2 regions of the Candidatus Enterococcus mangumiae genome follow, and region 2 is predicted to be linked to the other one. Evidence: predicted binding sites of a transcription regulator. Region 2 holds the regulator's gene; the other holds the start of a gene.

Region 1 (16,674 bases), 770 kb from region 2:
GCTTCATGTAAGCCAGTTTTTTCTTGCATCTTGCTGATTTTTTTTTGATAATCAGGAAAATCAAGTGGATCTTTGGTGACCAAGTCCGTATCCCATTCTTCTAAACTTTTCTCATCGATGATCAGCGCTAATCGTTGCCACGCACCGATCCTAAAATTGTAACTGCAATGTGGACAAACTTTTTCTTCCCCGATATCTTTCGTATAGATAATATGCTTGCAATTGGGACATTTCGCCCACATATTATCAGGGACCGACGGCGCATTTGTTGGCTTGATTTCTCGATTAGGATTGATTCGAATGTATTTTTTCTTTTTGAATAAAGCCATCTTATTCGTCTCCTATCTCCGTCTCGGGAATCCAATTCGGTAAAAATTCTTCTTGTAAGAATGCGGTACTGTAATCTCCGGCAATCACTGCTGGATGACTGATCAGATCCATTTGGAACTCGGCATTCGTGATCACCCCATCGGTCACGATCTCGCTCAACGCTCGTTGCATTTTCATCAACGCATCAAAACGTGTGTCGCCATGTACGATGACTTTAGCAATCATCGAATCGTAATAAGGAGGGATCGTGTAGCCTGAATAAACTGCGCTGTCTACCCGTAAGCCCATACCGCCAGCTGGCAGTAATAGATCATTGATTTTCCCTGGTGAAGGAGCGAAATGGAACGCTGGATTTTCTGCATTGATCCGGCATTCGATGGCATGTCCTTGAAAAACGATCTCTTCTTGTTGGATCTCTAATGGACGTCCAGCCGCAATCTCGATTTGTTTTTTGACTAAATCGATATTTGTGACCATTTCAGTTACTGGATGTTCGACTTGGATGCGGGTATTCATTTCCATGAAATAAAATTCACCGGATTCATCCATCAGAAATTCGATCGTCCCTGCATTTTCATAGTTCACTGCCTTTGCAGCACGTACTGCGGCAGATCCTAAATGATTTCGTTTTTCTTCAGAAATCACCACAGACGGGGATTCTTCTAATACTTTTTGGTTGTTCCGTTGCAATGAACAATCGCGTTCGCCTAGATGCAGAACGTGCCCAAATTGGTCACCCAATACTTGGACTTCAATATGTCTTGCGGGATAAATGATTTTTTCTAGATACATTTCATCGTTACCAAAAGCTGCTGCTGCCTCTTGTTGGGCAGATGAAAAATGTTGTGGTAACTCTTCTTTTGATAAAACTTTACGGATTCCCTTACCACCACCACCAGCGGCGGCTTTGAGCATCACTGGATAGCCGATTTTTTCTGCTACTTCAAGTGCTTCTTCAACAGTCGACAGCACACCATCACTACCTGGGATCACTGGGACATTGGCTTGTTGCATCAACTGGCGTGCGTTGATTTTATTCCCCATGTCATCGATCGTTTTGCTTTTAGGTCCAATAAAGACGATATTACATTCTTCACACATCGAAGCAAATCGACTATTCTCAGACAAGAAACCAAATCCAGGATGGATGGCTTCTGCTTTTGTTACGATGGCTGCACTTAAAACTGCTTGTACATTCAAATATGAATCAGTCGCTCTTGCAGGACCGATACAGATTGCTTCATCTGCTAATTGTGTGTGTAATGCCTCCGCATCCGCTTCAGAATAGACCGCAACGGTTTGGATTCCAAGCTCACGGCAGGCACGAATGATCCGTACGGCTATTTCGCCGCGATTTGCTATCAAGACTTTTGAAAACATAACTCACCTATCCAATCATAAAGGTTAATTCAGCTTCAGCAACTTTTTTGCCATCCACTTTTGCAATTCCTTTGCCTATTCCTGCAGAAGATTTGATTTTAGTGATTTCGACTTCTAACATCAACGTATCTCCAGGAGTCACTTTTTTACGAAACTTGGCTTTATCTAATCCGCCAAAGTAAGCAGTTTTTCCTTTGAACTGTTCCAATGATAAGAGGGCAACTGCTCCTGCTTGAGCCATTGCTTCAACGATCAAGACACCTGGCATAACAGGCTCTTCTGGAAAATGTCCTTGGAAAAAAGGTTCATTGATGGTCACATTTTTTTTGGCTACGATCCGCTCGCCTTCGACCATTTCTTCCACTCGATCGATCAGTAATAATGGATAACGATGAGGGATGATTTTTTTGATTTCTTGAATGTTCATAGGTCTAGTTCTCCTTGCCTTAATTTGGTTGAACGATAAAGAGTGGTTGTCCGTATTCTACGACCTCTTCATTGTCGATCAAGATTGCTGCGATTTCACCGTCTACGTCACTCGTTACTTCGTTCATCAATTTCATCGCTTCGATGATACAGATCACTTCGCCTTTTGTGACTTTGTCTCCCACCTTTTTAAAAGCTGGTTTATCAGGAGAGGGTTGTAAATAGACGATTCCTACGATCGGTGATTTTACTTCCACACCGTCGACTATTGGTGCAGCTACAACTTCTGGCTGAGTAGAACTGCTTTCTTCTTTTGCTGCAACTGGGGCAGCTGGTTGTGGTTGTGATTCGGAAAACATGGGTGTCGGAACGGGTTGTCCCATTCCTCGACTCATTTCATTTTTATTCATATATAATTCAAATTGTCCGTCTTTCAAGTCAAATTCTGTTAACGTGGATTGATCAAATTGACTGACTAATTCTTTGATTTCATTGATCTTCAACATTATTCCTCCCAGCGTTTCATACATAGCACAGCGTTATGTCCACCGAAGCCTAATGAATTACTCATAGCATAAGATAGTTCGGCTTCTTTGCTTTCATTGATCACCACATTTAAATCAATTTCAGGATCTTGTTTCTCTACATTGATATTTGGTGGAATGAACTGATGCTCTAACGCAAGCAATGTCGCAAGTGCCTCGATACCTCCAGCGGCCCCTAATAAATGCCCAGTCATCGATTTCGTACTGCTGACATAGGTTTCTCTGAATGATTCCCCTAAAGCGATCTGGATCGCTTTTGCTTCTGCTTGGTCGTTGGCAGGTGTACTTGTTCCATGCGCATTGATGTATCCTACTTCTTTCGCATCGATTCCTGCTTCTTCCATTGCTAGTTTCATTGCTTTAGATGCGCCAGAACCATCTGGTGTTGGAGCTGTCATATGGTAGGCATCACAATTTGAGCCATATCCAACGACTTCACCATAGATTTTTGCGCCGCGAGCTTGTGCGTGTTCCAATGATTCTAGAACTAACACACCTGCTCCTTCACCCATGACGAAACCATTACGGCCTTCGTCAAATGGAATCGAACCACGTACTGGATCTGTTGATTCGGATAGAGCAGTCAATGCCGCGAATCCGGCGATTCCCATCTCACAGATCGTTGCTTCTGTTCCGCCCGCAAGGATGATATCTGAATAGCCATGTTTGATATTACGGAAAGCTTCTCCAATGGCATTCGTTCCACTGGCACATGCGGTCACGATCGACGTACAAATGCCTTTAGCACCTACACGTAAGGCAATATTCCCAGCTGCCATATTAGCGATGGACATTGGAACAAACATAGGTGAAACGCGGTTTGGTCCTTTGTCATGCATCCGGATGACTTGACTTTCAATCGTTGGTAATCCACCGATCCCAGAGCCGACAATAACACCAAAACGATCTTGGTTGATTGCTTCTTTTTCGATCCCGCTCATTGCTAATGCTTCCATTGCGGCATAAATACCATAAATTGAAAACATATCCATCCGTTTGCTGTCTTTTTTTACAAAATATTTATCAAAAGGAAAGTCTTTGACTTCACCTGCTAATGTGATACCTGTTTCTGAAGCATCAAATTTTGTGATCGGTGCAATACCATTCGTTCCAGCTTTTAAACTAGCTAAAAAACTTTCTGCATCATTCCCGATCGGTGAAGTGACTCCATAACCTGTGATTACTACTCGATTCATTAATTTTCCTCCCTATCCGTGCATGACCAATCCGCCGTCAACATTGATGACTTGACCTGTGATATACGAACTTTTCGCTAAGAACAGTGCGGCTTCCGCAATGTCTTCTACTTGGCCAAAACGTTGCATTGGAATTTGTTTTTCTGCTTGCTCTCTTACTTTCTCAGATAGGACATCTGTCATATCCGTAGTAACAAAACCAGGCGCAATCACATTACAAGTGATTCCTCTTGTCGCAACTTCTCGTGCCACCGATTTAGTAAAACCGACAACACCTGCTTTACTCGCTGCATAATTGGCTTGGCCTAAGTTACCGATCAATCCAGAAACACTTGAAAGATTGATGATTGCTCCTTCTCTTTTTTTCATCATTTTTTTCAACACGTGCTGTGTCATATTGAAAGTGCCTGTTAAATTGATATCTAAACATTTCTTGAAATCATCTGCATCCATACGTAAGACAAGTTTATCATTAGTAACTCCAGCGTTATTCACCAGAATATCGACAGAACCCAATTGCTTTTCTGCTTCTTTGATCATCTCTCCTGCTTTATCATAATCGGAGATATCGCCTGAGATCCCCACGCACTCCACACCGTATGCCTTGATTGCATCGATTTTTTCGGCTGGGATCTCTCCACGACCGTTTAGGAAGATATTTGCCCCTGCTTTGGCAAAAGCTAAAGCAATGGCTTCGCCAATTCCTCGTGTACTGCCTGTAATAAACACATTTTTTCCAGTTACGTCCATAACTTGCCTCCTATGACAATTGATTGATTGTTTCTTCGAATGTTTGCTGATTTTCAACACGTGTGACTGCGATCGATTTGTCGATCTTTTTCATAAAACCACTTAAGACTTTACCCGGTCCGACCTCAACGACTTGTTCGATCCCTAAGTCTTTGAGTTTTTCGATACTTTCATAGAAACGAACAGGTTTCATCACTTGTTGTTCAAGTAAAGCTGGGATACTTTCCTTTGTCATGATCTCCGTTGTTGTATTACTGATCACTGGGATCTTAGGTTCCGAAAAAGCGATTTTGCTTAGTTCTTCTGCTAGCTGTCTAGCAGCTGGTTCCAAGATGGCTGTGTGGAAAGGACCACTGACATTCAGTGGGATCATCCGTTTGATGCCTTGTTCTTTTAGTAAAGCAACCGCTTGATCCACTGCTTTTTCTTCACCACCAATGACGATCTGCTGTGGGGTGTTGTAATTTGCTGGTGAAACGATCCCTATTTGTTCTGCCTGTTTACAACAGTCTTCGATCACGTCCGCTGGTGCATTCATGACTGCGACCATTTTTCCACTACCTGTTGGTGCAGCGGCGGTCATGAACGTACCTCTTTTTTCGACTAACGCCACGGCTTCTCTAAAGGAAAGAGCGCCACTTGCCACTAATGCAGAATATTCACCTAAACTAAGTCCCAAGACAGCCTGAGGAGTGATTCCACGTTCTACTAATAAACGATAAAAGGCAATGCTGACAGTCAAAATAGCAGGCTGTGTATAGACCGTTTGATCTAAACGATCATTTGTTGAAAAACAAAGCTCTGCCATATCATAGCCTAAGATCTCACTTGCTTCATCAAAGGTCTTTTTCACGATTGGCTCATGGTAGAGGTCTTGACCCATTCCTTGGTATTGTGCACCTTGTCCACTAAATAAAAATGCTGTTTTCATCATCGTTCTCCTATTTATATTCAGGATAAATATCTTCTTTTCATTTAAAAAAAGGCTAAGACACTCCTTTTTCGGAAAATGTCCCAGCCCCCAACCTAATCTTGATGATTATGCAGTTTGTTTTTCAACATAAGTGACTAAATCTTGAACTGTTTTGATGCCATCTTCTGTTTCGATTTTCACATCAAATTCATCTTCGATCTCGTTGATGATTTGGAATAAATCCAAGCTATCTGCTTCAAGGTCTTCTTGGATGTTTGTCGTTAATTTGATTTCTTCTGCGTCTTTTCCTAATTCTTCCGCAATGATTTCTTGAATTTTTTCGAATACCATATGATAATTCCTCCGATATTGTTTCTTTTTTATATTTTTATTTTTATCAGTTTATAGTTCCATGAGGATACTTCCCCATGTCAATCCTCCACCATAACCTGTAAATACCACTTTTTGTTTTTGTCCTAATGTGATTGCTCCGCTTTCTACTGCCTCATCTAAAAGAATCGGGATGCTTGCTGCGGAAGTATTACCGTATTTATCCATGTTCGTTAGAAACTGCTCTTGTGGGACTTTGACCTTACGAGCAATCTTTTCGATGATTCGCAAATTTGCTTGATGCAAAAGCAGATAATCAACAGCTGTGCCTTGAATGATCTCTTTGATGTTCATCGCAACGTCTCTTACAGCAAAATCAAAAATATCTCGTCCGACCATTTTTAAATAGTAAGAACCTTCTGAATCTTCCGTGTATAAAGGCGAATGATTTGGCAGATAACCGGAAGTGAGGGATTGCGCACGCGAGCCATCTGCCGCTAGCGATTCTCTCAATAATTTTTGTTCTGGTCCGGCTTCTAATAAAATGCCTCCTGCACCATCACCAAACAAAACAGCGGTTGAACGATCTGTCCAATCGATCAGTTTGGATAATGTTTCGCCGCCAATCACTAAACCCTTCATTGAGCCGCAGCGAATCAATTTCTCTGCTACACTCAATGCATAAACAAATCCCGAACAAGCTGCGCTGATATCAAAAGCGATTGCTTTTGTTGCGCCGATCCTACCTTGAACTAAGGTCGCTACAGATGGGGATGTATAATCGGGCGACATCGTAGCTACGATGATAAAATCAAGTTCATTCGGATCAAGTGCTCTTTTTTTTAGCAATTTTTTGGCAACGAGGTAACACAAATCGGAAGTTTCCTGGTCGGTTACACAATGTCTCTCCTTGATTCCTGTACGTGATGAGATCCACTCATCCGAAGTGTCCATCATTTTTGAGAGATCATCATTTGTGATGATTTTTTCCGGTAAGACACTTGCCGTTGCTGTGATCGTTCCAAATTGTTCCATTAAACTTCCTCACTTGTAATCTCGCAAGAAATCATGCAAGTTTTTCAATGCAGACAGCAAAGCTTGTTGTTCGTCGGCAGCCAGACCGTCTATGATGTTTTTGACCATTTCACGATGGAAATGCTGATGCACGCGGTAAAGCAGCTTTCCTTTTTTTGTTAACCCCAGCTTCACCACTCGTCGGTCGTCTTCACTACGGATACGCTCAACATAGCCTTTTCTAACTAACTTGTTGATAGCAGTGGTCAAGGTCCCAACAGTAATCGACAGTTCTTTGGCTACTTCTGAAGTTGTCTTTTTCTTGTACATACCGATTGCCTCGATCGTATGCATCTCTGTAATCGACAGATCTTTGAATTGTGACTTTTTTAATTCGGATTCTTCGATCGTCAAAATATCATTGAAGACACTAACGAGATAATCATTTACTGTATTAAAATCAGGTTCCATGTTCCACCATCCACTAAAATTAGTTTGATTATCAAATCTTTTGATGTTCAAACTATATCTTAACTTTTTTCAAAATGCAACCTTTTCACTAGATTTTTTTGCATTATTAATTTTTTTTAATTTTATTTTCATGACAAAAAGCCTTACTACCAGCATTTGTTTATCAAACAATTAAAATCAGGTTCAAAAAAAATATTTTGATTATCAAAGTATCTCTTTAATTTATTTATAAAATATCATAGCTTATATTGTTCATTTTTGTAAATCTGTTATAATCTTTTTGATTTCAATTTCAACTAGAGGAGCACTTATGCAACCAAAAGAGAAAGTAAAAAACCTCCCTTTATTACCTGGGGTTTACTTAATGAAAAATAGTGAAGGAAAAATCATTTATGTAGGTAAAGCGAAAAATCTAAAAAATCGTGTAAGTACGTATTTTTATCAAAATAAACAACACTCAAAAAAAGTCTTGCGCTTAGTTCGTTCGATTGCCGATTTTGAGGTCGTTGTCGTCGATACAGAACTAGATGCTCTATTGTTAGAGTGTCAATTGATCCAACACTATCGTCCAATCTACAACCGACAAATGAATTATTTCGATAACTACAACTACTTACATATCCAACCTGATGGCCTTTCTCTCACGAATGTGCCCACTGCAAGAACTTACGGTCCGTTTCGACTTTACAAAAAAATGCCGAGTATCCTTCGCATCATCGAAGAAAACTATCAAATGCCGTGGCTTTCTGAAATCAGTCATTTAGCCTTACAAGCCCAACTTCCAGAATTGAAGGATTGGACTTTTGAACAAAAGAAGAAAGAGATCCAAGGGTTGTTACAAGGGAGAAATAAGAAATTGATCAGCTATTTAAAAAAACGTCAATTGCATTTCATTGAACAACTAAATTTTGAAAAGGCGGCTATTCTTCAAAGGGATATTGAATTGGTCACCTATTTTACACGTAGAATCCAGGAACAAAAAAAGTTTTTGCGTACGCCGAAAATCACGCTGAGCATGCCGTTAGCTAGCGATGAATCCAAGATGAAGCATTTCCTGATCTGCTATGGTCAAGTGGCTGATACAGCGATTACAGAGCCAGGACAAGCACCTCATTTTTACTATGAAAAAGATAATACGTTGTCACTCAAGCGTCAACTATCTCAAGCGGAAATCGATCCTGTTCAGATCTTGATCAGTTATCAGCGTAAATTAGTCAAAGCCGAACAACAAATAAAAAAAGAGTCTGGAATCCAACCAATCGGCTGAATTCCAGGCTCTTTTAGCTAGCTCGAAATCTTATTGAATCAAATCATAGATCTCCATCGCAACGATATCGACATTGTCGAATTCGTATTGTTGATGTGTGTCTGTCTCAGTAAGTTCAAATGTTTCGGTCGCTTTATCATAAGTCACGGTACATTTTTCTACGCCTTCTTTTTCAAAGCGACGAACTTGCAGTTCATTGTCTGCTGATTCGACCATAGCCTCCAGTCGTTTAATGATTGCGACTAATTGTGAATGTGCCATCGGAGGTCCTCCTTTTCTTAGTTCTGTTATATTGTATCAAAAGCATCGTCGACTTGCATTGATTTTCTCCAAAAAAACTGGTTTTTTAAGATTTTTTTTTCGGCTGCTTTCCATCTTCCCACCAAAGCTTGATCAACGCTTGTGTTCCGTCATTCTCAAAACCCTTTTCCGCTAGCTGTTCATATAGTTTTCGGGCTTCTTTTGTCGCCGGTAAATTCAGTCCTAATTTTTCTGCTTCTGCCAAAGCGATCGTCAAATCTTTGATAAAATGTTTGACAAAAAAACCAGGCGAATAATTTTCCTGTAAAATACGTGGCGCATAATTGCTCAATGACCAATTGGCTGCACTGCCACCTGAAAGTGTAGCGATGACTTTTTCTAAGTCTAAACCAGCTTCTTGCGCATAAACAAGCATTTCTGTCATGCCAGTCATCGTACCAGCGATCATGATTTGGTTTGCCATTTTTGTATGCTGCCCTTTTCCAGCTGAGCCATGCAACGTAAATGTCGTTCCAAACTCTCGGAATAACGGTAATATTTCCTCGTAGACATGCTCTTTTCCGCCGACCATGATCGTCAAAGTACCATTCTTAGCACCTAGATCGCCCCCTGAAACTGGTGCATCTAATGCTTCTGCTCCTAGCTCTTGCGCGCTTGTTGCAATCTTTTCTGCAAGGGTTGGAGTGCTTGTCGTCAAATCGACGACTGTCTTACCGCTCAATCCAGCTCGGAAAATCCCTTTTTCACCATAATAGATTTCTTCTACATCTTGAGGATAGCCAACCATCGTAAAGACGACTTGGCTTGTTTCAGCTACCTGTTGCGGACTATCCGCCCAAGTTGCTCCTTCTTCGACGAGTGGTTCCGCTTTTGCTTTTGTGCGATTATAAACAGTAAGTTCATGACCTGCTTTTTGTAAATGACGAACGATCGCAGTTCCCATAACTCCTGTGCCGATAAAACCAATTTTCATCTTGTGCCCTCCTAAACGATAAAATCCTTGTTTCTATGCTAGTATACGCTAGAAACAAGGATTTTTTTAGAATTATTCACTGTTTTTTTATCTTTTGAAGGAATTTAATTTAATTTTAATTCGTTCGATCGATGCTTCTTCTTCTTTTTTACGCATTTCTTCTTTGTAATAAACAAGCATATCTTCATAAAATTCGATCATTGATTGGCCGAAATGAGTAGCTGAGATCTCAAAAAGTTTTTTCTCGAAGATTTCTGGATCTTTTTCTACTTTGCTTTCAATATAATCAATAAGTGCAGGAGCAAAGTCTTCATCTCGTTCAAATGTTCGTCCAAGAGAAGCATGATCAAACAAACGATTCAAATAATCGTTTCCTTCAACAACACATGGTGTACCAGCCGCCATTGCTTCTGTGTACGTCAATCCTTGCGTTTCAGAGGTAGAAGCACATACGAAATAATCAGCCGCACGATAGTAAAATGCGACATCGTTATTATCGACTTCTCCGGTGAATTGAACTACTTCATCGAGATCCAGTGAGGTGATCAATTCTTTTAGTTGATCTACATAAGGACCTTTACCAACAATGACCAAGCGTGCCTCAGGATACTTTTCAATGACTTCTGGAAACCCTTGGATCAATGCTTGGATATTTTTTTCATAAGAAATCCGACTCAAAGACAAAATCATCAAACCATTTTCTTTGATCCCTAAAGATTCACGTAACTCGTTGGTTTGTTCTTGTGTGATTTCTGGACGTTTGAACTTATCAATGTCGATCCCTGTTGGTATCACTCGCAATGGCGCTGTCACGCCATAGCTACGCAACGTTTCGATCACACGTTCACTCGGACAAACGACACCTGTCGTATGATTCACAAATAACCGTGACAAGTATTTGACATGGGATTGTCGAATCACTTTTCCTTTTGCAATGTAGTGGAGATAATCTTCGTACATCGTGTGATACGTATGGATCGATGGGATTTTTAATTTTTTGGCCACCATCTTTCCAAGAATGCCAGCACCAAATTCAGTGTGCGTATGGATCAGATCTAATTCTAACTCTTTCGCTACTAAATAGGCATACCACATTCCACGTACCACGACTCGTCGTTCTTTGAATGATACAAATGGAACACTCGGCATACGGATCACATCTTTTTCTAACTTGTCTGCATTAGGGTCTGTTGTCGTAAATATATAGACGTCATGCCCCATTTTTTCGAGTTCTTCTTTCAATGTCTTGATCGATGTAGCTACGCCACTTACCTGCGGAAAATAGGTATCGGTAAAAAAGCCGATTTTCATCTTTTTTCGCCTCCAAACTACCTTTTATTTTGATTCTTCCATTTGTTCACTTGAAGAATCAGATGCTTTCAACACTTCTTCATAGACCGATTGAAGCTGCTCACCAATTCTTTCAATACTTCGTTCTTCAGCTGTTCGATAGCCAGCTTCGACTACGCTAGGAACTTCTTGTTGTACGATTTTTTGAATCAGTTCACAAAACTCTTCATTGTTTCGTCCCATATAACAATTTTTTTGATCTTCGAGCCAACCTTCATAGACAGGGATATCACGTACTAACACATTTTGTTTACTTGCTAAAGCTTCAAGCACTACGATTCCTTCTGTTTCTTCATAAGAAGGGAAAAAGAATAAATCCGCTCCTGAATAAGCGCCTTCGATGATCTCGCCTCGAATGTAGCCTGGAAAAATAACATTATCAGGATGATCTTCTTTTACGATTTTACGGATGTTGCTTGGGATCGAATACATTGGCACATGACCAAACCAGATAAATGTATAGTCTGGCATCTGTTTTGCTATTTCAACAAAATCAATGATCCCTTTTCTAGCAAAAAAGAGTCCAACACAAATGATTACTTTTTGGTCAGGTAACAGATTGAAATACTGCCTAAATTTTTGTTCTTTGACAGGATCAGGTTGATATTTCTCTAAATCGATCCCGTTGGAGATTGATTGGATAGGCAAATCGATCCCATAACTTTTCAGTAATTTTTTTGAATAGGGAGTTGGTGTGATCAAGTAATCCGCCTTTTCATACAGACCAACTAAATATTTTTTTACTAACGGCGATAATTGATTCGAACCGATAAAGGAATTACGAAAATCCTCTTCTGTTGAATGCGCATGATATATAATTTTCTTGCCGTTTCTACGCGCTTTATTGATCATATTATGACTATTGATACCATATGTATTGATGTGCAAAATATCATAGTCTTCCTTACTATCTAAAGTATAGGAGATCCCTACATCCTTAAGAGCACGTTTTTGATGATCAAGTGCACGACCAATGCCGGACTTAGAAAGTATCTTCTCACTTTCAAAATATAGTAATACCTTCATCTATGTTGCCCCCTTACTCTTATATTATAACACAGCCTGAAACCTGTCACTCAACCTTAAGTCCGATTTTTTCCCAACAAAGTTGTAAGATAGCGCAGAATTTAATTTTGCTTATTGCATAAAAACAAAAAAACAGGCACAGCCAAATACTGTACCTGTTTTAAAAAATCAAGCTAGATATTCATTGACAAGCTCTACGACTTCTTCCATTGTATCGCACTCATTAAGCGCGCGATCCGCTAGTTCAGCCATTTTGCTTGTGTCTAAACGTTTCATCAAGCTACGTGTTTTCAAGATCGATGTTGCACTCATTGAGAACTCATCTAATCCCATACCAACAAGTAAAGGAACAGCCATTTGATCGCCGGCCATTTCTCCACACATACCAGCCCATTTACCTTCAGCATGTGCTGCATCAATGACGTTTTTGATCAAACGTAGGATTGATGGATTGTATGGTTGGTACAAGTATGAAACACGTTCGTTCATACGGTCAGCTGCCATTGTGTATTGGATCAAGTCGTTTGTTCCTACTGAGAAGAAGTCAACTTCTTTAGCAAATTTATCCGCAATAACGGCTGCAGCTGGAATCTCGATCATGATCCCTACTTGGATCGAATCAGAAACTTCAATGCCTTCATTTACTAATTTTTGTTTTTCTTCTTCAAAGATTGCTTTTGCACTACGGAATTCTTTTAGTGTAGCAACCATTGGGAACATGATACGCAAGTTTCCATGAACAGAGGCGCGTAACAACGCACGCATTTGCGTACGGAACATGTCGTCACCTTGTTCTGACAAGCTGATACGTAATGCACGGTATCCTAAGAACGGATTCATCTCATGCGGCAATTGCAAGTATGGTAGTTCTTTATCTCCACCGATATCCATTGTACGAACAACGACAGGTTTTCCTTCCATTCCTTCCAATACTGCTTTATAAGCAACATATTGGTCTTCTTCAGTAGGAAAATCTGGTGAATCCATATAAAGGAACTCAGTACGGTAAAGTCCAACTGCTTCGCCTCCATTGTTATGCACACCGACTAAGTCTTTTGGTGTACCAATGTTGGCTGCTAATTCAAAGTGTTTGCCATCGGCAGTCACTGTTTCAGCATGTTTCAGTTTTTCCCATTCTGCTTTTTGTGCAGCATAATCTGCACCGATTTTTTCAAATTCAGCTTTTTGTTCTGCTGTTGGATCAATGACTACATCGCCTTCGATTCCGTTAACAGCTAACATTACGCCTTCTTTCACTTTCGCAGTGATTTCTTTTGTTCCAACGATTGCTGGGATTTCAAGAGAACGAGCCATGATCGCAGAATGCGATGTACGTCCACCGATATCTGTTACAAAAGCTTTTACGAAGTTACGATCTAATTGTGCAGTGTCACTTGGCGTCAAATCATGTGCCACGACAACTACTTCTTCATTGATCATTGAAGGGTTTGGTAAAGTCACACCTAGTAGATGTGCTAAAATACGTTTTGCAACGTCACGAATATCTGCTGCACGTTCTTGCATGTAAGCATTATCTTCCATTGCTTCGAACATACCGATATACATATCAGTTACTTCTTTAAGAGCAGATTCAGCATTTACGCTGTTATCTTTGATGTTTTGTTTGATTTGACCTATCATTTCAGGATCTGAAAGAACCATTAAATGTGCGTCAAATACTTGCGCTTCTGCTTCACCTAAGCTTTGCGCTGCTTTTTCACGAATTTGTTGTAATTCTTCAGTTGATTTTGCTAAAGCACCATCTAAACGAGCTTCTTCAGCTGAAGTATCCTCAACTGTCGTCTTACTGAATGATAAATCCGGTTGAACTAGCAGGTAAGCTTTTGCAACGGCTACTCCGTCACTAGCGGCGATCCCTTTTAGCATTTCAACCATTATTCAGATAAGCCTTCTTTCTTCATTGTTTCAACGATAGCTGCCATAGCGTCTGCTTCGTCAGCACCTTCAGCAGTGATAGTAACATCAGAACCTTGACCTACACCTAAAGACATTACGCCCATGATAGATTTTAAGTTTACTGATTTACCTTTATACTCTAAGTTTACATCAGAGTTAAATTTGCTTGCTGTTTGTACTAATAGTGTAGCTGGACGTGCGTGGATCCCAGTTTCTGCTACTACGTGAAATTCTTTCTTTTCCATATTAATCGGTCTCCTTTAAGTGAGTGTTGTTTTTATGTGAGGGTTTTCTTTTTTAGCAATCCATGATAGAGCTAAGCAGATGAACCCTTTCATCTGTAAAGATTACCATTTTTTTTCCTTAGTTACAACAGTTTTCATTTAAATTGAGAGAAATTCCAGTAAAGTATCTTGCTGATTTATCTCATGCTTAGTTTCTATTCCTTCTGTTTTGATAGAAACCTTGTTTTTTTATCTTCGCTTGATCTTCATGATACTATTCTTCCTATAAAGTATTCGTTTTCTGTATTGTGAATTCTGAAAATTATCAGCAAATGAGGCTTGACGCCTACCTGATTTAATTTTTTCCACGATCCAAAGAATCAATTACTTGCGTCTCAGCAAAAATTCAGTATAATTAAAACAAATGGTCAGTAATGGTCAATTGACTTTGACTTTCTCAATGGGTTTGATCAAGTGTTATTCTTTTACCCAAAGAAATACGCGAGGTAAAATAGACCTATCGACCAATGTTTGAAAGGACGTGAATATTTTATGCTTTGTCAAAACTGTGGAAAAAATGAAGCAACGATTCACTTATATGCGACTGTTAATGGGCAACGTACACAACTTGACTATTGTCAGAGCTGTTATCAAAAAATCAAAAATCAGCAAAATGGAGGTCTAACGAGTATGGCTCAAAATGATCCATTTGGCTTTGGAAGTCTGGACGATCTATTTCGTTCGATGTCTCGTCAAATGCAACAACAAGGCAACTTTGAACAAACACCACCTACCCAATTCGGCGGGAACAATAATTTCAACGGGGGGCAACCACCTCAAGGACCAGCTTCGGATGGGCTTTTAGGAGAATATGGGATCAATATCACAGAAGAAGCACGCCAAGGCGAAATCGATCCTGTTATCGGTCGCGATGATGAAATCAAGCGTGTGATCGAGATCTTGAATCGCCGCACCAAAAACAATCCAGTATTGATTGGCGAACCAGGTGTTGGTAAAACAGCTGTCGTTGAAGGACTTGCACAAAAAATCGTTGATGGCGATGTCCCACAAAAACTGCTGGACAAAGAAGTCATTCGCTTAGACGTCGTTTCACTTGTCCAAGGCACAGGGATCCGTGGTCAGTTTGAAGAACGTATGCAAAAACTGATTGAAGAAATCAGACAAGCCGAAAATGTCATCCTATTTATTGATGAAGTCCACGAAATCGTTGGGGCTGGTTCAGCCGGAGATGGCAATATGGATGCCGGCAACATTTTAAAACCTGCGTTAGCGCGTGGTGAATTACAAATGGTCGGTGCAACTACATTGAATGAATATCGAATCATCGAAAAAGACGCAGCGTTAGAACGACGCATGCAACCCGTTCGTGTGGATGAACCTTCCGTAGATGAAACGATCAGCATTTTAAAAGGACTACAAAATCGTTACGAAGATTATCATCATGTCAAATATACGGATGCAGCGATCGAAGCTGCGGCTAGATTGTCGAATCGCTATATCCAAGATCGCTTTTTACCAGATAAAGCCATCGACTTGCTAGATGAAACAGGCTCTAAGAAAAACTTGACGATCCAAATCGTTGATCCAAAAACGATCGAAAAGAAATTGGAAGAAGCAGAAGAACAAAAACTATTAGCTTCTAAAGAAGAAGATTTCGAAAAAGCGGCTTATTACCGCGATCAAATCAATAAATTGAAAAAAATGCAAGAACGTCAACTTTCAGAAGAAGAAATTCCTGTGATCTCTGAAAAAGATATGGAAAAAATCGTCGAACAACGGACAGGAATCCCTGTTGGTGAATTAAAAGAAAAAGAACAAACACAATTGAAAAACTTAGCTGACGACTTGAAGAAACATGTTATCGGACAAAATGATGCAGTTGATCGCGTAGCAAAAGCGATCCGTCGTAATCGAGTTGGTTTGAGTAAGAAAAAACGTCCGATCGGTTCTTTCTTATTTGTCGGTCCTACCGGTGTCGGTAAAACAGAATTAGCGAAACAACTTGCATACGAATTATTTGGATCTGAAGAATCAATGATCCGTTTTGATATGTCAGAATACATGGAAAAACACAGTGTCGCTAAATTGATTGGTTCTCCTCCAGGCTATGTCGGCTATGAAGAAGCTGGTCAATTGACTGAAAAAGTACGTAGAAATCCGTATAGCTTAGTACTACTAGATGAAGTAGAAAAAGCGCATCCTGATGTCTTACACATGTTCTTGCAAATCTTAGATGATGGACGATTAACAGATGCTCAAGGACGTACTGTCAGCTTCAAA
Region 2 (16,674 bases):
TCCATGGATAAAAATAAACCCCATATCCATGTCTTTACCCGAAGCTTCTTCAGCCAAGATTTTAGTTTGTGAATTGTGCGCCAACGTCAAGTTTTCATCTGCATCCTTCAGCGCTTCTTCTACACGATCAAACTTGCCTTGACGAACTTCCCTTAATAATGTTAATAATGTACTTCGTGCATCTCCTGAGTATGCCACGATCTCAAAACCTAACATTTGTAACTCTTCTTTATTCATCTTTCATTCCTCCAACTTAAATGATTGTCTTTGTTTCACTCACAAATTTATACCAATAGGCTGATTCTTTCGGGTAGCGTTTTTGCGTTTCAAAATCGACATAGAATAGCCCATAGCGTTTGTTATAGCCATTTGACCAAGAAAATAAATCCATTAGTGACCATAAAAAATATCCCTTCACATTGACACCATCAGAAATTGCTTGACTCAACGATTCTAAGTAGACTTTTAAATAGTCGATCCGTGGTTGGTCCATGATCACGCCGTCATCGAATTGGTCTTTGAACCCCATCCCATTTTCAGTAATATAAATTTTATTGTAGTGGGGATAATCTTTCTTGATCCGTAGCAATAAATCATATAGCCCTTCAGGATAGATCAACCAATCCCAATCAGTTCTTGGAATCCCTTCTTTATAAATCCGTTCACCAATACCTTTGACTTTATAAACTGAAGTTCCTTTGTCTCCAGTCCCGTTATGATGAATCGCATTTTCTCCATGATACGCTTTGACAAAGTGACACTGGTAATGATTTATCCCTAAATAATCATTGCGATCGGATGCACGTTTCATTTCTATCAAGTCTTCTTCAGGAAAGTCAAAGCTTGCTCCATTTGCTTCACAAATCTCAACAAGTGCCGAAAGTGTTTCTTTTGAATAATAGCCTAAATAAGTGGCATCTAATAGAAAACGAATCGATAATGCATCATCTAAAAAAGCTGCATGTTGATCTTCCTCAGATTCAGATGCTGGATATTTAGTTTCTAAGGAATGAACAACACCGATTTCCCCCTCATACCCATTGTCTTTGAACAAATTCACTACTCTTGCGTGCGCATACATCATATTGTGTAGGCAAGCAATGATCTTTGTAAAATCATAGGTAATACCGGGAGGGAATATTCCTAGTAGATACTGATTCGTTGCTACCGGATAAATTTCATTGAAAGTACTCCAATACCGAACTTCTTTAAATTCCTCAAAACAAAATTTAGCATATTCAACAAACGCTTCTACATTATTTCGGTTCAAAAAATCTCCTTGATCGAATAAAACTTTTGGTGTGTCAAAATGATGGAGTGTCACAAAAGGCACTACACCATGTTTCTCGCATGAAGCAAAAACTTTATGGTAAAAAGCAACACCTTCTTCATTGGCTTTACCAGTACCTTCTGGAAAGATACGACTCCAGGCAATCGATAAGCGTAACCCGTTCACCCCAAACTTCTCACATAATTCAATATCTTTTTCATATTGATGATAAAAATCACTTGCTGGATCTGGACTGAATCTTCCTTGCCTCTCTAAAAATTCATCCCACGCAACTTCACCTTTTCCGCCTTCCTTCGTTGCACCTTCTACTTGATATGCCGCTGTTGCACCGCCAAAGATGAAATCTTTCGGTAATTTTAGCATTTCTTCCCCTACCTTCTTTTATGCTATTTATATGACAACACGAATTGTAATCGCATTCAAAACATTTGTCAACAATAACGAACATTTTCAATCATAAAAAAGCACATTTTAGTATTTCTATGTGTTTTTATGTTTGTTTATATGATTGTTAATGTTTATACGTGTTTGTTTCTGTTGACTCGTGTTATACTTTATGATAGATTAATCATGAATTAGGAGTGATGATATGCTAAAAAGAGAGCGCTTACTGATGATTAGTGAAATGGTCAATAAAAAAGGAATACTGACAGTCAATGAAATCATCGAACAATTAAATGTCTCTGATATGACTGTTCGTCGGGACTTAGATGAATTAGAAAAATCAGGAAAACTGCTTCGTATCCATGGAGGTGCGCAAAGCCTAACATATACACTTGATCAAGAATTGTCACATACAGAAAAATCAGTCATGCAAATCAAAGAGAAGCAACAAATTGCCGTGAGTGCTGCTCAACTGATCGACGAAGGAGACACAATTTTTTTAGGCCCAGGAACTACGATCGAGTTATTAGCATCTCACTTGATCCATCGTAAACTGCGGATCATTACGAACAATTACGCCGTTTTTGAAGTTCTTGCTCAAGCAGAAGTACCTGAAATTTTGTTGGTCGGAGGTGACTTCCGAAAAAATACCGGAGCCTTTGTTGGTCCGATCACCAACGACACTCTAAGAAAACTTAAATTTACTAAATCCTTTATCAGTGCAAATGGTGTCCATAATGAAGCTATTTCAACCTACAGTACTGAAGAAGGCGAAGCACAACAGATTGCCCTCAATCATTCGAAAAATAAATTTTTGTTAGTGGATCATCAAAAATTCAATCGTGATGATTTTTATATCTTTTATAAATTACATGATTTTAATTTACTGATTACTGACACTAATATCAAAGAACATGTGAAAGAGCACTATTCTCAATATGTTCAAATCAAAATCTCAGAAACACTAGAAAATGAAGTTTAGGAGTGAACTTATGAAAGGAATTATTTTTGATTTTAATGGAACAATGTTCCAAGATTCACATCTTCATGAAGCCGCATGGATTCGAATGATTCATCGTTATTCAAAAAAAGAACTTTCTGACGAAGATATCGTTAAAAACATACATGGTCGAACAAATAGTGAAATATTAGCTTATTTTATATCTCCTACTTTAACAACGGATGAAATAGCAAATTTATCGTATGAAAAAGAAGCTCATTATCGTAGCCTTTGTTTAGAAAAACCTGAAGAGCTAGTCCTCACTGATGGCTTGATTGCGACCTTAGATATATTGAACGAACAAAATATACCTATTACGATCGCTACCGCGACAGTTAAAGAAAATGTCGAATTTTATTTCGAGATTTTTAATTTGTCCAATTGGTTTTCTTTCGATAAGGTCGTTTATGATGATGGTACTTTTCCAGGTAAACCACAACCTGATATCTTTATAAAAGCAGCACAAAAATTAGCACTTGAACCTAAAGATTGCCTCGTCATCGAAGATGCATACTCAGGACTTTTAGCAGCCACACGAGCGAATATCGGTATGATCATCGCAATTGATCCATATGGTAAAAATCGTCAATTATTCTCTGCGAAAGAACTGAGAAAAGATAGCATCATTGAGAATTTTGATAACTTTTATTTTAATTTTTTGACTCCTTCAATTTGATAAAAAAAGATAGACGTATAAACGTCTATCTCAGATTGTAGACAAACCTTATGTAAAAATGAGGTTTGTCTTTTTTATATGTACGATTTTAAGAATAAAAGAGAAATTTCTTTGTTTTTCTAAAGAAAAACACACCTTTCCTGCTCGCCCTTTTTTGATTTTTATTAGTTTTTTCATATTTAGACAGGCAAAAGTAAGCCCAATTTTCATGTGCATTTTTTCTATTCCTATTTGATTCGTATAACGTAATCCATGAAATTCCTTTGCTGTACCAAAAATTCGTTCAATTGTTTCTTTTCTTTTTCTATATAGGTCTTTAAAACTTCTTTGATGACGTATTTCCTCACATCGTTCGATTGCTTTCGCCCAAATATGTCTGGTGATGACTTTTGTATGATTTTTTGAATTTGTACAAGTAGATAGAACAGGACAATTTTTACATTCTTCTGGATTACTTTTGTATTCTAAATATCCTTTTCGATTGGTTGTCGAATAAGAGAGGATCTTATCATTAGGACAGATATAACAATCATAGTATTCATCGTAGGCATAGTCGTTCTTCTTGAAATAGCCCGCTTTCGTCATTGGTCGCTTATAAGGGAAAACAGGGGTCAGATTTTCTTCGAGAAGTAATTGTGCGATTGCTGGCGTTTTATACCCAGCATCCATAATCAATTTATCTAAAGTAAAAGCTCCTTTGAGCTTTTTAAATAAAGAAATAAACGTACGACTATCATGTAAGTTTCCTGGGTGGGTCGTATAACCTAGTATCCAGCCGTTTTTATCACATGCCACTTGTGCGCTATATGCAAAAACTTCTTTATGCTCACCTTTATGAAACCAACCACTTTCGGGATCAGTAGTACTTGTTTTTTTCATGGCCATTTTAGTTCCTGCGTTTGTTTCTTTTAAGGACTTTTTTAGGCGTTTTTCTCGATCTTTTTCAATTTCTTTTGTCAATTTTTCCGTATAAAAGAAGGCTTGATCCATCACTTCGACGGATTCTTTCTTGTTTCGATTCGCATGTGCTTTAATATGCGTCCCATCAATAAAAATTTCAGAGGTATCAACGATTCCTTCCGTCATACATTGTGCTAAAATCTCATAAAAGATTTGTTCAAACGTAGTGGTTCCTTTGAACCGTCTCGTATAGTTTTTACCAAATGTAGAAAAATGAGGAACTGCATCTTCTAACCCTAACCCCAAAAACCATCGATACGCGTTGTTCACTTCAATTTCTTTGATGGTTTGTCTCATGCTTTTAATACCAAAAAAGTATTGAATCATCGGTAACTTAATCAGAAGAACGGGATCTAAGCTTGGCCGTCCTTGGGTTTCATCATATTTATCTTTTACCAAATCGTAAATAAAAGAAAAATCAATAAACTGATCCATTTGTCGTAATAAATGGTCTTGGGGAACTAAGTCCTCAAGAGCAAAAAAGCCCATCTGTGCACGCTTACTCATATCTTGTTTTGAGAGCATCGGGTTACACCTCCAATTCATAGTTTTATTTTAACGTATAAAAAAAGACAAAGCACTATAAATAAGTACTTTGTCTACAATCTGAGATAGACGTATAAACGTCTATCTTTTTTATTTATTTACGCTTTTTTCCACCAAAAGCATCTTTTACCTTATCAAAAAAACCATCTTCTTGTTGCTCTTGAACATGCATGCCGCCAGCTTTAGCAAACGCTCGTAAGGCGTCACGTTGTTCTTCATTGAGGTTCTTAGGTGTAATCAATTTCACGCGTACATGTTGATCGCCAGTTGATCCGCCACGCAATCGTGGAGCTCCTTTGCCACGTAAGCGGAAGTTGGTTCCCGTTTGCGTACCCGCAGGGATCTTCAATTTGACATCCCCATGCACAGTTGGTACTTGGACTTCATCACCTAGTGCTGCTTGCACGAAGCTTAATGGCAATTCGTAATAGATCTCTGAACCATCACGATCGAAGATATCACTTTCTTCTACTCGGAAGACTACATACAGATCGCCAAACGGTCCACCATTTTCACCCGCTTCGCCTTGACCAGCTAAACGCATTTGTTGTCCTTCTTCCACACCGGCTGGTACATTGACTTTGACCGTATGTGCTTTTTTCTCATGACCAGAGCCATGACAAGTCGGACATGGTTCTTTGATTTCTTTCCCAGTACCACGACAAACATCACAAGTTTGACGGCTCATCACACGACCAAGCGGTGTTTGACGTTCCACATTGATCGTACCTGAACCATGACATTTATGACAAGTCGTCGGTTGTGTTCCTGGTTTTGCACCATTCCCACTACATGTATGACAAATCTCTTCACGATTGTATTTGATTTCTTTTTCAATACCAAATATTGCTTCTTCAAATGATAAATTGATCGTATATTGGAGATCCGCTCCTTGTCGAGGGGCATTAGGATCAACTGATCTTCCGCCACCGCCGAAAAATGAATCAAAAATATCTTCAAATCCACCGAAGCCAGCGCCTCCACCAGAGAAGCCGCCAAAACCACCAAATCCGCCACCGCCTGCGCCGTAATTCGGATCAGTTCCGGCATGTCCGTATTGATCGTAAGCTGCACGTTTTTGCGGATCACTTAAAATCTCATAAGCCTCTGAAACTTCTTTGAATTTTTCATCAGCATCCGGCTCTTTATTGATATCTGGATGGTATTTCTTTGATAACTTTCGATATGCTTTTTTAATTTCGTCTTCTGAAGCTCCCTTTGACAGCCCCAAGACTTCATAATAATCACGTTTTGTTGCCATAGGCTTTCCTCCTATTGGTTCTCTTCATTTCCACGTCGTTTGTTATCATATCACACTTTGATCGAAACAAAAACCGGAAATTTTGAAGTATCGACTAAAGAAGAAAAAATCGATCATTGATTTCTATGGCATGAAGAAAAGAAAGTATTTCTCTCCTTGATCCAAAGAAAATCCACAACTGATGACTTATTCCTTTACACTAGTGATGCTTCAATACTCAAACTAAATTCTCCCCTCGGAAATAAGCCGAAGAATCGCGAAAATATGAGAAGCTATTTTCGAATTCTTCGGCTTATTCTAAAGCGGGACTTGACCTCTTTAGGTGAAACTACATGAACTGATTATTTTTTGTCGTCATCGACTTCTTCAAAATCAGCATCTACGACATCATCCGCTCCGCCTTGTGCTGCTTCAGGATTTTCTTGCGCTTGTTGTTGTGCAGCTTGTTCATATAATTTAACTGTCAAGTTTTGCACGATTTCATTCAATGCATCACGTTTTGTTTTCATTTCTTCGATGTTGTTTGCTTCTACAGCAGCTTTCAATTCATCACGAGCTGCCTCCGCTTTTTTCACTTCTTCTTCGTCAACTTTACCTTCTAATTCTTTCAAAGTCTTGTCAACTGAGAATAGTAATGCATCGACATCGTTGCGTAGATCAACTTCTTCTTTACGTGCTTTATCTGCTTCTGCATTTGATTCAGCATCTTTTACCATACGTTCGATTTCTTCGTCTGTTAAACCTGAAGAAGATTTGATCGTGATTTTTTGTTCTTTTTGTGTACCTAGATCTTTTGCAGATACATTCACGATACCATTTTTATCAATATCAAATGTTACTTCGATTTGTGGGATACCACGTGGTGCAGCTGGAATATCTGTCAATTGGAAGCGACCTAATGTTTTGTTGTCCGCAGCCATTGGGCGTTCCCCTTGCAATACATGAATATCTACAGCAGGTTGATTATCCGCAGCTGTTGAGAACACTTGTGACTTACTTGTTGGGATCGTTGTATTACGATCGATCAATTTTGTAAATACGCCACCCATTGTTTCAATACCTAAAGATAAAGGTGTTACGTCTAGTAAAACAACGTCTTTCACATCACCAGTGATAACGCCACCTTGGATCGCAGCACCCATTGCTACAACTTCATCTGGGTTTACTGATTTATTTGGTTCTTTACCTGTTTCTTTTCTTACAGCTTCAACAACTGCAGGAATACGAGTTGAACCACCAACTAGAATAACTTCATCGATTTCTGATTGAGATAGACCAGCATCTTTCAATGCTTGACGTACAGGAACTTTTGTACGTTCTACTAGATCAGCTGTCAATTCATCAAATTTCGCACGAGTCAATGTCATTTCTAAATGCAATGGACCTGCATCGCCTGCTGTGATAAATGGCAAGCTGATTTGAGTACTTGAAACACCTGAAAGATCTTTTTTCGCTTTTTCAGCAGCATCTTTCAAACGTTGTAAAGCCATTTTATCTTGACCTAGATCAATGCCGTTTTCTTTTTTGAATTCAGCAACCATGTGATCGATGATTTTGTTGTCAAAGTCATCCCCACCTAAATGGTTGTCTCCAGCAGTAGATAATACATCGAATACGCCATCACCTAATTCAAGGATCGATACGTCAAATGTACCACCACCAAGGTCAAATACTAAGATTTTTTCATCGCGGTCAGTTTTATCTAAACCATAAGCAAGTGCTGCCGCAGTTGGTTCGTTAACGATACGTTCTACTTCTAATCCAGCGATTTTACCAGCGTCTTTTGTTGCTTGACGTTGTGCATCATTGAAGTAAGCAGGAACAGTGATAACTGCTTTTTCTACTTTTTCACCTAGATAGTCTTCGGCAAAACCTTTGATGTATTGTAAGATCATTGCTGAGATTTCTTGAGGTGTATATGATTTACCTTCAACATCTACTTTATAACCAGCTTCACCGATGTGGCGTTTGATTGAAGAAATCGTGTTAGGGTTTGTCACTGCTTGACGTTTTGCTACTTCCCCTACTTGGATCTCACCATTTTTAAATGACACAACAGAAGGTGTTGTACGATTTCCTTCTGGGTTTGCAATGATTTTTGCTTCGTTTCCTTCTAATACAGCTACTGCTGAGTTTGTTGTACCTAAGTCAATACCGATAATTTTACTCATAATAAACGTCTCCTTATCTTATTACAAAGTTGTTTGTTTCTATTCCATCATGACTTTATTGTGCGACGATGACCATTGTTGGTCTCAATACGCGGTCATGTAATTTATATCCTTCTTGTAGCACTTCAACGATCGTATCAGCCGGTAAATCATCCGTTGCCGGTACCGTTTGAACTGCTTGATGCAATGTCGGGTCAAAAGGTTCTCCTTTTGCAGGGATTTTTTCGATCCCTTCTTCCTTCAACGCATGTTTTAAACTTTCAAGTACCATCTCGACACCTTTTTTCAAGCTTGCGCCTTGTTCATCCGAAACTTCTGTCGCTAATGCACGTTCCAAGTTGTCGATCGAAGGTAACAATTTTTTCGCTAAATCTTGTGAGCGGTATTTTTGCAGTTGCTCACGTTCGTTTTTACCACGATTCGCCATATTAGCGATTTCTGCTCGTGCACGTAAAAACTTATCTTCCATTTCATCAAATTCAGCTTGGAGATTCGCAAGTTCGTTTATTTCTTCCTCTTCTGAAACTTCAACTTCTTCTGTTTCTGGATCAACCTGCGTATCATTCAATTCCTGATCTAATTCTTCCTGGTTTTCTTTCATGATGCAGTCTTCCTTTCCTTATTCAGTCAGATGCTTGATCGCTCAGTTCGAAAAAGAACGATCAGTCACTTTTTCGATTGTTAAAAATCCGAACGGTCAAGCGTGCGGTAATAATCAGCAAGCTTGTACGCCAATTCTTTTCGATAGACATCCACGAGGCCTAACATTTTTGAATAAGGCATACTAGTTGGTCCGAGCAATGCAATCGTCCCACGTCCATGGCCAACGATTTCGTAACTCGCTTGGATCATACTCATATTTTGCAATAGATCATTGCCTAACTCCGAACCGATCTTGATGTGTATCTTACTATCCATCGGTACGATCATCTGTGTCAGTTCGTAAGTATCTGTCATAAATGAAAACATTGACTTGAACTGATCCACATCTTGCAGTGGTTCATAATTTAGCAGATTCATTTGGCCACTTACATAAACTTTATCTTCAAACGCATGACTCAAAACTGTGTCGAAGAGATTAGACATCCCTTCTGTCGTTTGGAAATACTTATGTAAGATCATCGGAATCTCCGTACGCAACTTATTGTATACGGTCACTAACGGGTCACCGACCAAACGATCATTGACAATACGAACCATCTTCTCTAAGTCCTGACTACCTAAGTTTTCAGGAAGAGTAAAAACCTGACTTTCCACATTTCCATTGTCTGTCACCACGATCGCAATGACCTGACGACTATTCAATGGTACGATGCGAAAACCGGTCAAACGGCGATCTTTAATCTCGGGTCCTAACGAAAAAGTAGTGTAACTAGTCAACTCAGATAAGATCTCAGCTGATTGCTTGATGATTTCGTTGATTTCATGGAATTCCTTGTTTAAAGACTGTCGAATTTGGTGCAAATCATCATTTGCTACACGAGCAGGTCGTAAGAGATGATCCACATAGTAACGATAACCCAGCGCAGACGGTATACGTCCAGATGAAGAGTGTGTCTTCAATAAAAGACCCTCATCCTCTAAAGCCTTCATATCATTACGGATCGTCGCTGGACTTGCCTCGACTCCTTCCGCCATTAACGTTTTGGAACCAACGGGCACCCCACTACTCGTATAGTTTTGGATGATCAGACGTAAAATATCACTTTGTCGCTGTGTCAACATCTTTCTCACCTCTCATTAGCACTCTTATCTTCTAAGTGCTAACCCACTTATAAATATAGCAAGAAGACCAAAAAGTGTCAAGGAAAAGAACCCACTTTTTTAGCACTCTAACATACAGAGTGCTAACCAATTAATGATTGACTCAAATCCCCTTAAAATCAAGCTTTCTCTCCGTAAAACACTTAGTAAATTTGTTTTTTTATCTATCGGTTATAAAAAATTTAAACAATCAATTAAACACTCGGCAACTCTTTATCCAATAAAAACCGCTCGAATACATTATTCCCCAAAAAAGTTCCCTTTTGTGTCAAATACACTCGATCCTTTTCATTCACTAATAGATCTTCCTCCACTAATTCGTCAAGGACAGATTGATACAACGATTCAAGCGATTGGCCATAACGTGCTAAAAAGTGTTGCTTTTCAATGCCCACTTTTTTTCTTAGCCCAAGAAACATCTCTTCTTCGATTTGATTCTTTCGTGACAACTCTTCTTTTTCCAAAACAGGCAATTCACCTTCACGTAACGGACGTAAATAATGTTGGATCGGCCCCTTGTTGCGATACCGAGTATGGTCCAAATAACCACTTGCTCCTGCACCAAATCCGAAGTAATGGTCATTATTCCAATACATCAAATTATGTTGCGATTCGTGACCAGCTAAGCCAAAGTTGCTGATTTCATATTGATGACGTTGATGTTTCTCCATCGCCTCGATCGTTTCTTCAAACATCCGAGTCTCCGTCTCTTGATCCGGCAGCTGCAATCTCCCTTGCCGAACCCAATTCATGAACATCGTTTTGTTCTCTAAAATCAATGAATATAAGGAATAGTGTGGCAAGTCTAGTGCTAATGCCCGCTCCAATGTATCACGATAGCCTTCTAACGTCTGTCCAGGCAACGCATAAATCAAATCAATGCTGACATTCGAGAAATTTTCCGCCTCTAAAAAACGCATCGTTTCATAGACATCTTCTGCCGTATGCTTTCGCCCAATCTTTTTTAATAAACGATTATCAAACGTTTGGACACCCATTGATAAACGATTTACTCCGTAATTCTTCATAACTTGTAACTTTTCTCTCGTCAAATCACCCGGATTCGCTTCAACCGTAAATTCTTTTCCTTCATTAAAAGGTAAAATCTCTCTTGCGCCAGACAGTAACCGATCTAGCTGCTTCGCCGATAACGAAGTCGGTGTCCCACCACCAACATACAAAGTCTCCAACTCATTGAATGGACGGCGCGCCATCATAATCGCCATTTCTTTTAACAGCATCTCCACATACTCATCGACCGGCTGACCTTCAAGAAACACTTTATTGAAGTCACAGTAATAACAGATATGCTCACAAAACGGGATATGGATATAAGCAGAAACCTTATGTTCTGCGGATTTGTTTGTTTCTTTCATTTGATTTTCTTTCTCCTTACGTCAAAAAGTCGTACTGCTTTTCGACCACTCTTTAAACGGTGTTCAAGTGCCAACTCCTTGAAATAAGCTAGCAATTTTCAAAACATGAAAAGCTGTTTCGAAAATTGCTTTCTTATTATCATCGGAGCTAACCGGCACTTTCACGACCTCTTATATACGCATACTAAACGTATTTAACAAACAAATCCACTAAAAAATCCAAGAATCGATTTCTTGGATTATTTTTTCTTTAGTTGTCGTGGAGACTTGGCTGTAAATTTCCAGTGTGGTTTTCATGATTACTCGGATAGAATAGCTTTTGAAAGTTCATTATTTCATTCTGTTTAAAATCATATACCCTAATGTAGAATCATCTACTTATCGAGACCATAAAACACCCATCAATGATTGTAAAATAACCAATAACGTTCAATGACGCCTTTAAATTCCTTCGTAGGATATTTCCCTCTTAAATCAAATTCATGAGTCGTTCCATCTGTAAACTTGATTTCATATTTATAAAGTACTTTATTTTCCGTATCTTCTTGCTTAAAAGAGCCTACATCTGATATTTCATTCCATTTTTTCAAATGATACTTGTTGTTTTCAAAATATGCTAACCCATCTTCATCTAACCTATAAATCAATCCATCATATTTTTTTAATCTTACAATGTTGTAAAATCCTGTACTTACTAAACCAAATGAAAGGACACTTATTAAATATACTAAAAATGGTACTCCAGTTAAAACTATTACTAAAAATAAGATACTATTAACCAGCATATCCCATGTATCTTCAGCACTAAAAAAAGGGTAAAAGAGCCATATAAGTCCGGCTATTGTAAGAGTTATCAATAATACTCCAAAAAATATCATTTTTATTGATTCTCTCCAACCAACTTTAAGCACAAAAGGATCTTGATCTATCATTTTACAAAATCACCTCTTACAAGAATTTTCATAAAATAAATACCTTTTCATTATTCAAAGTCTTAACCAATTGAATTATATTTTTGTTTGCTAAATAATCGAATAAAAATATTTAGCAGACTCAAATCATAGACTGCCAATTCTTAATACTTGAAATTTTAGTCGCTTTTTCTATATAGTCATGAATCAATTTCACATTTTTTTTAATATGTATAAATTGCATTTCAAGTATCTAACACATATTTCTACTCCGACAACTGATTTTAAAGACTATTTTTTACATTTACATTACAAGCTATATCGATCAGCAGCATAATAAACATAATAGGACCAGTTACTCTCACAAAAAATACACCTAAAATTACAGCTAGTAGTGGCACAACACCTAAGCCATTTGGACTTGGATCTAAATGAGGAGAAATTTTAAAAATAACCGAAAATACAATTGGAACAACTACTAATATAAACAAATTTATTATAAACAACACTATACTTATGTTTCGAATTTTCTTAAACATAAAACACCTCATTTCCAATTTTTCGTTACTTATCATGTATTTAATAAATTTAATCGTTTGTCTAAGGACGAATCTTAACTAGAATAATAAAAAATGCTTATTATTAGTTAAAACGTAATAATATTAAGTTAAGTACAAGAGTATAAAATCCTAAATATACATAAAACCTATATTTAGTTAAATAAGTTTCTGCCTTCGTATAATCAGATCTTGATAAACCTTTATCAAGATTTTTTCGTACTATTTTTTTATTTTCAATAAAAAATTGATACCTATACTGAAAAACATGAGACTTAAGAAACATAAGAGTATTCGAGCCTCTAAATATATCACTTTTACTTACCTAATCCCTTCTTCATATCTACTGTCAAAAGTTTATGTAAAAAAAATAGTCTTTTTCGGATACTACATCTAAATTTTCTATAATGACTCTCCAGCTAATGCTTTACCTCGTACTGACGTTATAACACTTTGAGCAACAATAACTTTTTCTACGACCCGAGCTATGTTTCACTAATTATTTACGCTGTTTACGATTTGCTGTACTTGTTCTTTTTCAGTCTTTTAATTTTCCCTCCAATTCCTCTAAGTTTCTAGTCATCATATGTACCTTTACAAGCATTGTTAATCAATTTTCGAAGGATATTAAAATGTCTTTTTAACGATAGGATAAATGTTTTACAAAAATCACTCCCTTATTTTTCTAGTTTTGTCATTTATCCTTACTTAACTCCTCAGCTAATTAAGTAGTTTTAGAACGATCTTTCTTTTTTTCTTGGTACCAAAGATATAGAGTATATACCACTAACATGATTACACCAAACGGAGCAGTAATATATATTCCCAACAGCGAAAACCCTATACATGATAATACAATATCACTATCAACAAATTTAGGAAATAAGTTACTCAATACACTCAAAATAAAGGGCATTACAATCAACATAAACGTATTAACACCTAATAGAACTTGACTTATCAAAAACATTTTTTTCATTTGTCCACTCTTTTCTTTTAGTCTATAAGTTCAAACCTGTATTTTTTTATTCTCAACTACTTTCATCAGTTTTCTCCAAAATTACACTGTTGATAAGCTTTAAGGAACGTATGAGCGAGCGACCTTTTGATTAAATGGCTTTCTATAAATATACGCAAAAGTTCTGAATTCTATCCTATTAACTATATTCTAATATTCTTCTCTTTGTTCTGGCTCAAATTATTTACCTTCTAAAATTATAAAGTATGGATTATTTTTAGTTATACTACATAACTAACTATTACATTTTACGAGGTCTTTTAAGATCATTTCGAGAATCTCTTCTTCTGACATATCACCAGTTATTGTTTTTTCATTGTCTAATCTCAAATAGTCTTTTTCCAGCCACCATTTTTTCATGACTGTTTCACCCCATTGGACACTTTTCTCTCTTGTTTTATGCCGATTCACTGTTTCCTCAAAAGGGATATCAAAGTAATAAATATGCGCATTCTGTTGAAAATTCGTAACTAGCTCAACAAACATCTCTTTATAAATATGACTGCCTAGTATCCCTTCTATCACAATGATTTTAAATTTCCCTTGCCCAAATAATGCGATGGATTGGATCAAGTCAGCCGTAGGATTTTCTATGCGGTCTTTTACGTTGAGGATGTTTAATCTGACTTCATCCTGAGCGATCAGCATCACTTCTCCTCGAGGAAATGATGCTCTAATTTTTGATGCGATGGTAGATTTTCCGCTTGCAGAATTGCCACGCAAAATAATTAATTGACTATTCATTTACTATCCTTCCTTCAGTTTTTATAATTTTTCAAAACAATCATTTCCCCAAGCAGTCCACAGCCTCCTCAAAAGTTGATACAAAATAGAAATTATTCCCTTGGTTTGCTTCTCGAATAAAATCCTTCAGCGCTTGACTGCCTTCATTAAAATCACCAATGATTGCTAAATGGATATCATAATTGATATATTTTTGCAAAATTTCTCCTGCTATTCCTGAACTTAGATCATAAAATCCATTGATTATGGCTTCTTTCCTTAGAATGATATCAGTTGTTTGATAATGATAATTTAATGACATTGCCAAATCTAAGGCAGAGGCAGTATCAAAAATCAGTGGTTTATGATTTTCCATTTCAATCACTACGATGTTCTTTTTGTTTTTTTCAACTACGTTTACCAACAATTGTCTCACCTCTTGTTTTTTTAAGTATATCATAGTGGCGGATTCATTTTTGGAACATTTTACTTACTTGCTGCTTATTTTTTGTTACAAATATGACTGCTAAAAAATCGATAAAAAAATAACTCGTGAAATCCTAAAACTTGAACAGTTTCTTGATTTTTACGAGCTATTTTTTTATGTGCAACCAATTTTGGTTTATTTTATTAATGCAAAAAAATATGAGCAACTTCATACGTTTGTTCTTTTGTTAGAATCACCTATTTAGCGAAGTTCATTGGCAATGCCTTTTCAATCAAAAATGGTCCTGCAAACATAGTATTTCTTATAAAATGACTCCTTCTGAATCTTTATCTGGCAGAAACGCTTCTAATTCTTCTGACTTTTGGAAGAAAGTAATTTCTCCAAAAGTTTCAACGTGTTTGTGGGACCACCTAAAATTTTTTATTGAAACAGAACCGTCACATTTGCTATCGCACGGACTGTTCGCCCATTTGGATAGAAAAGCATTAGTTCTAGCTGGTGTTGACCAACCTTTGATAGAACTTCAGGGTTCAAAATAGTGATTTCAGGGCGATCATTTTCTTCTGTATGGGTGTGATCAACAAAATCAAACGGATCATATGATTCTCCTAAAACAATCTCAACCGTCTGCCCAATAGGAAAAGCATCTTGTATTGGTACTTCCGCTCCTTTATATTGGTCATACAGCGTGGAATCAATCAAATTTCTCCAATCCTTTGGCATTTTTTCATACTCTGCTGAGGACCAAAACTCAACATTCAATTGACGATCAGGCGTGTCATCACGTGTATTGCCAGAAACATACGTTGTCTCTCCTTTAAAACCTTCAGAAGCTTGATTCATGATCAGCAGCTCTCTTCTGCGGTTAGCAGGAATATTGTGGTAATTGATAAATTTATTATCAATGAATACCCCATTAAATACATTGTCTTTTCCAGTATGCCGATTATACTCTATCCCAATCGCGTATTTATCCTGCCATTCTTTAAAATCAAAGACGTTATTTGCTACTAACCAATTCGATAACTCAGCTACTTGCCCTTGAGCAAAACTATCACCTAGTCCGAATTCTGGTGTTTCGTACATAATAATACCTGTATTACGTAGATAATTATTCATGATCGTGATGTCACGTCCTGATTTGAATTTAAATCCACCATACGGTCCATTTTGCAATCCACGAACGTGATTGCCTACAACCTGAACATTCTGTGATCCTCTTAGATAAATGGCATGATCGCCCACCACACCATATCGATCCTTATTCTCGTACATTTGCTGGAAGAAATTATTTTTTATCAAAACATTTTTCGAATTACTATATGAATTGACAGCACAAGAAAGATAGTTTTGTTCATTATGTTCAAGAGCGATTTGCTTAGACTCTAACGCAGATTGTAGACGATCAATGGTTTTGATGATTTCAGGATTGCTAAAGCTCTTGATTGCCTCTAACTCATTGATCCGTAATCCAAATAGATTATCTGTAATCTCTACATTTTCCATATATTCATATCTTCCAACTGTCGAAAAACCACCAATATAGATTGCACGATTTTCTGTATCTGGCGTTGCATGGTCATGGTCT

What was found. The regulator HrcA, encoded in region 2, represses chaperone genes, less so after heat shock. The targets are predictions, from matches to a motif close to TTAGCACTCNNNNNNNNNGAGTGCTAA.
Region 1: DOK79_RS10785 (ATP-dependent Clp protease ATP-binding subunit) is a predicted target of HrcA. The motif match lies at 14,828-14,854, and genes of this name have one in related genera.

The regions. Positions count from the first base shown of each region.
Region 1 covers NZ_CP147250.1:2,261,406-2,278,079, reverse strand. The annotation lists gene accD (acetyl-CoA carboxylase, carboxyltransferase subunit beta) at 1-329, opposite strand, end outside; gene DOK79_RS10865 (acetyl-CoA carboxylase biotin carboxylase subunit) at 331-1,710, opposite strand; gene fabZ (3-hydroxyacyl-ACP dehydratase FabZ) at 1,718-2,137, opposite strand; gene accB (acetyl-CoA carboxylase biotin carboxyl carrier protein) at 2,157-2,639, opposite strand; gene fabF (beta-ketoacyl-ACP synthase II) at 2,642-3,877, opposite strand; gene fabG (3-oxoacyl-[acyl-carrier-protein] reductase) at 3,890-4,627, opposite strand; gene fabD (ACP S-malonyltransferase) at 4,638-5,558, opposite strand; gene DOK79_RS10835 (acyl carrier protein) at 5,667-5,891, opposite strand; gene DOK79_RS10830 (beta-ketoacyl-ACP synthase III) at 5,943-6,905, opposite strand; gene DOK79_RS10825 (MarR family winged helix-turn-helix transcriptional regulator) at 6,915-7,355, opposite strand; gene DOK79_RS10820 (GIY-YIG nuclease family protein) at 7,666-8,622, shown strand; gene DOK79_RS10815 (YkuJ family protein) at 8,653-8,883, opposite strand; gene DOK79_RS10810 (NAD(P)-dependent oxidoreductase) at 8,969-9,856, opposite strand; gene DOK79_RS10805 (glycosyltransferase family 4 protein) at 9,944-11,167, opposite strand; gene DOK79_RS10800 (glycosyltransferase family 4 protein) at 11,192-12,232, opposite strand; gene ptsP (phosphoenolpyruvate--protein phosphotransferase) at 12,401-14,128, opposite strand; gene DOK79_RS10790 (phosphocarrier protein HPr) at 14,128-14,394, opposite strand; gene DOK79_RS10785 (ATP-dependent Clp protease ATP-binding subunit) at 14,926-16,674, shown strand, end outside.
Region 2 covers NZ_CP147250.1:3,032,133-3,048,806, forward strand. The annotation lists gene DOK79_RS14370 (PTS lactose/cellobiose transporter subunit IIA) at 1-237, opposite strand, end outside; gene lacG (6-phospho-beta-galactosidase) at 254-1,654, opposite strand; gene DOK79_RS14380 (DeoR/GlpR family DNA-binding transcription regulator) at 1,881-2,657, shown strand; gene DOK79_RS14385 (HAD family hydrolase) at 2,668-3,351, shown strand; gene DOK79_RS14390 (IS1182 family transposase) at 3,400-4,836, opposite strand; gene dnaJ (molecular chaperone DnaJ) at 4,952-6,118, opposite strand; gene dnaK (molecular chaperone DnaK) at 6,460-8,289, opposite strand; gene grpE (nucleotide exchange factor GrpE) at 8,345-8,890, opposite strand; gene hrcA (heat-inducible transcriptional repressor HrcA) at 8,971-10,014, opposite strand; gene hemW (radical SAM family heme chaperone HemW) at 10,248-11,429, opposite strand; gene DOK79_RS14420 (hypothetical protein) at 11,831-12,361, opposite strand; gene DOK79_RS14425 (hypothetical protein) at 12,625-12,879, opposite strand; gene DOK79_RS14430 (AAA family ATPase) at 14,150-14,659, opposite strand; gene DOK79_RS14435 (DUF4180 domain-containing protein) at 14,700-15,065, opposite strand; gene DOK79_RS14440 (glycosyl hydrolase family 28-related protein) at 15,507-16,674, opposite strand, start outside.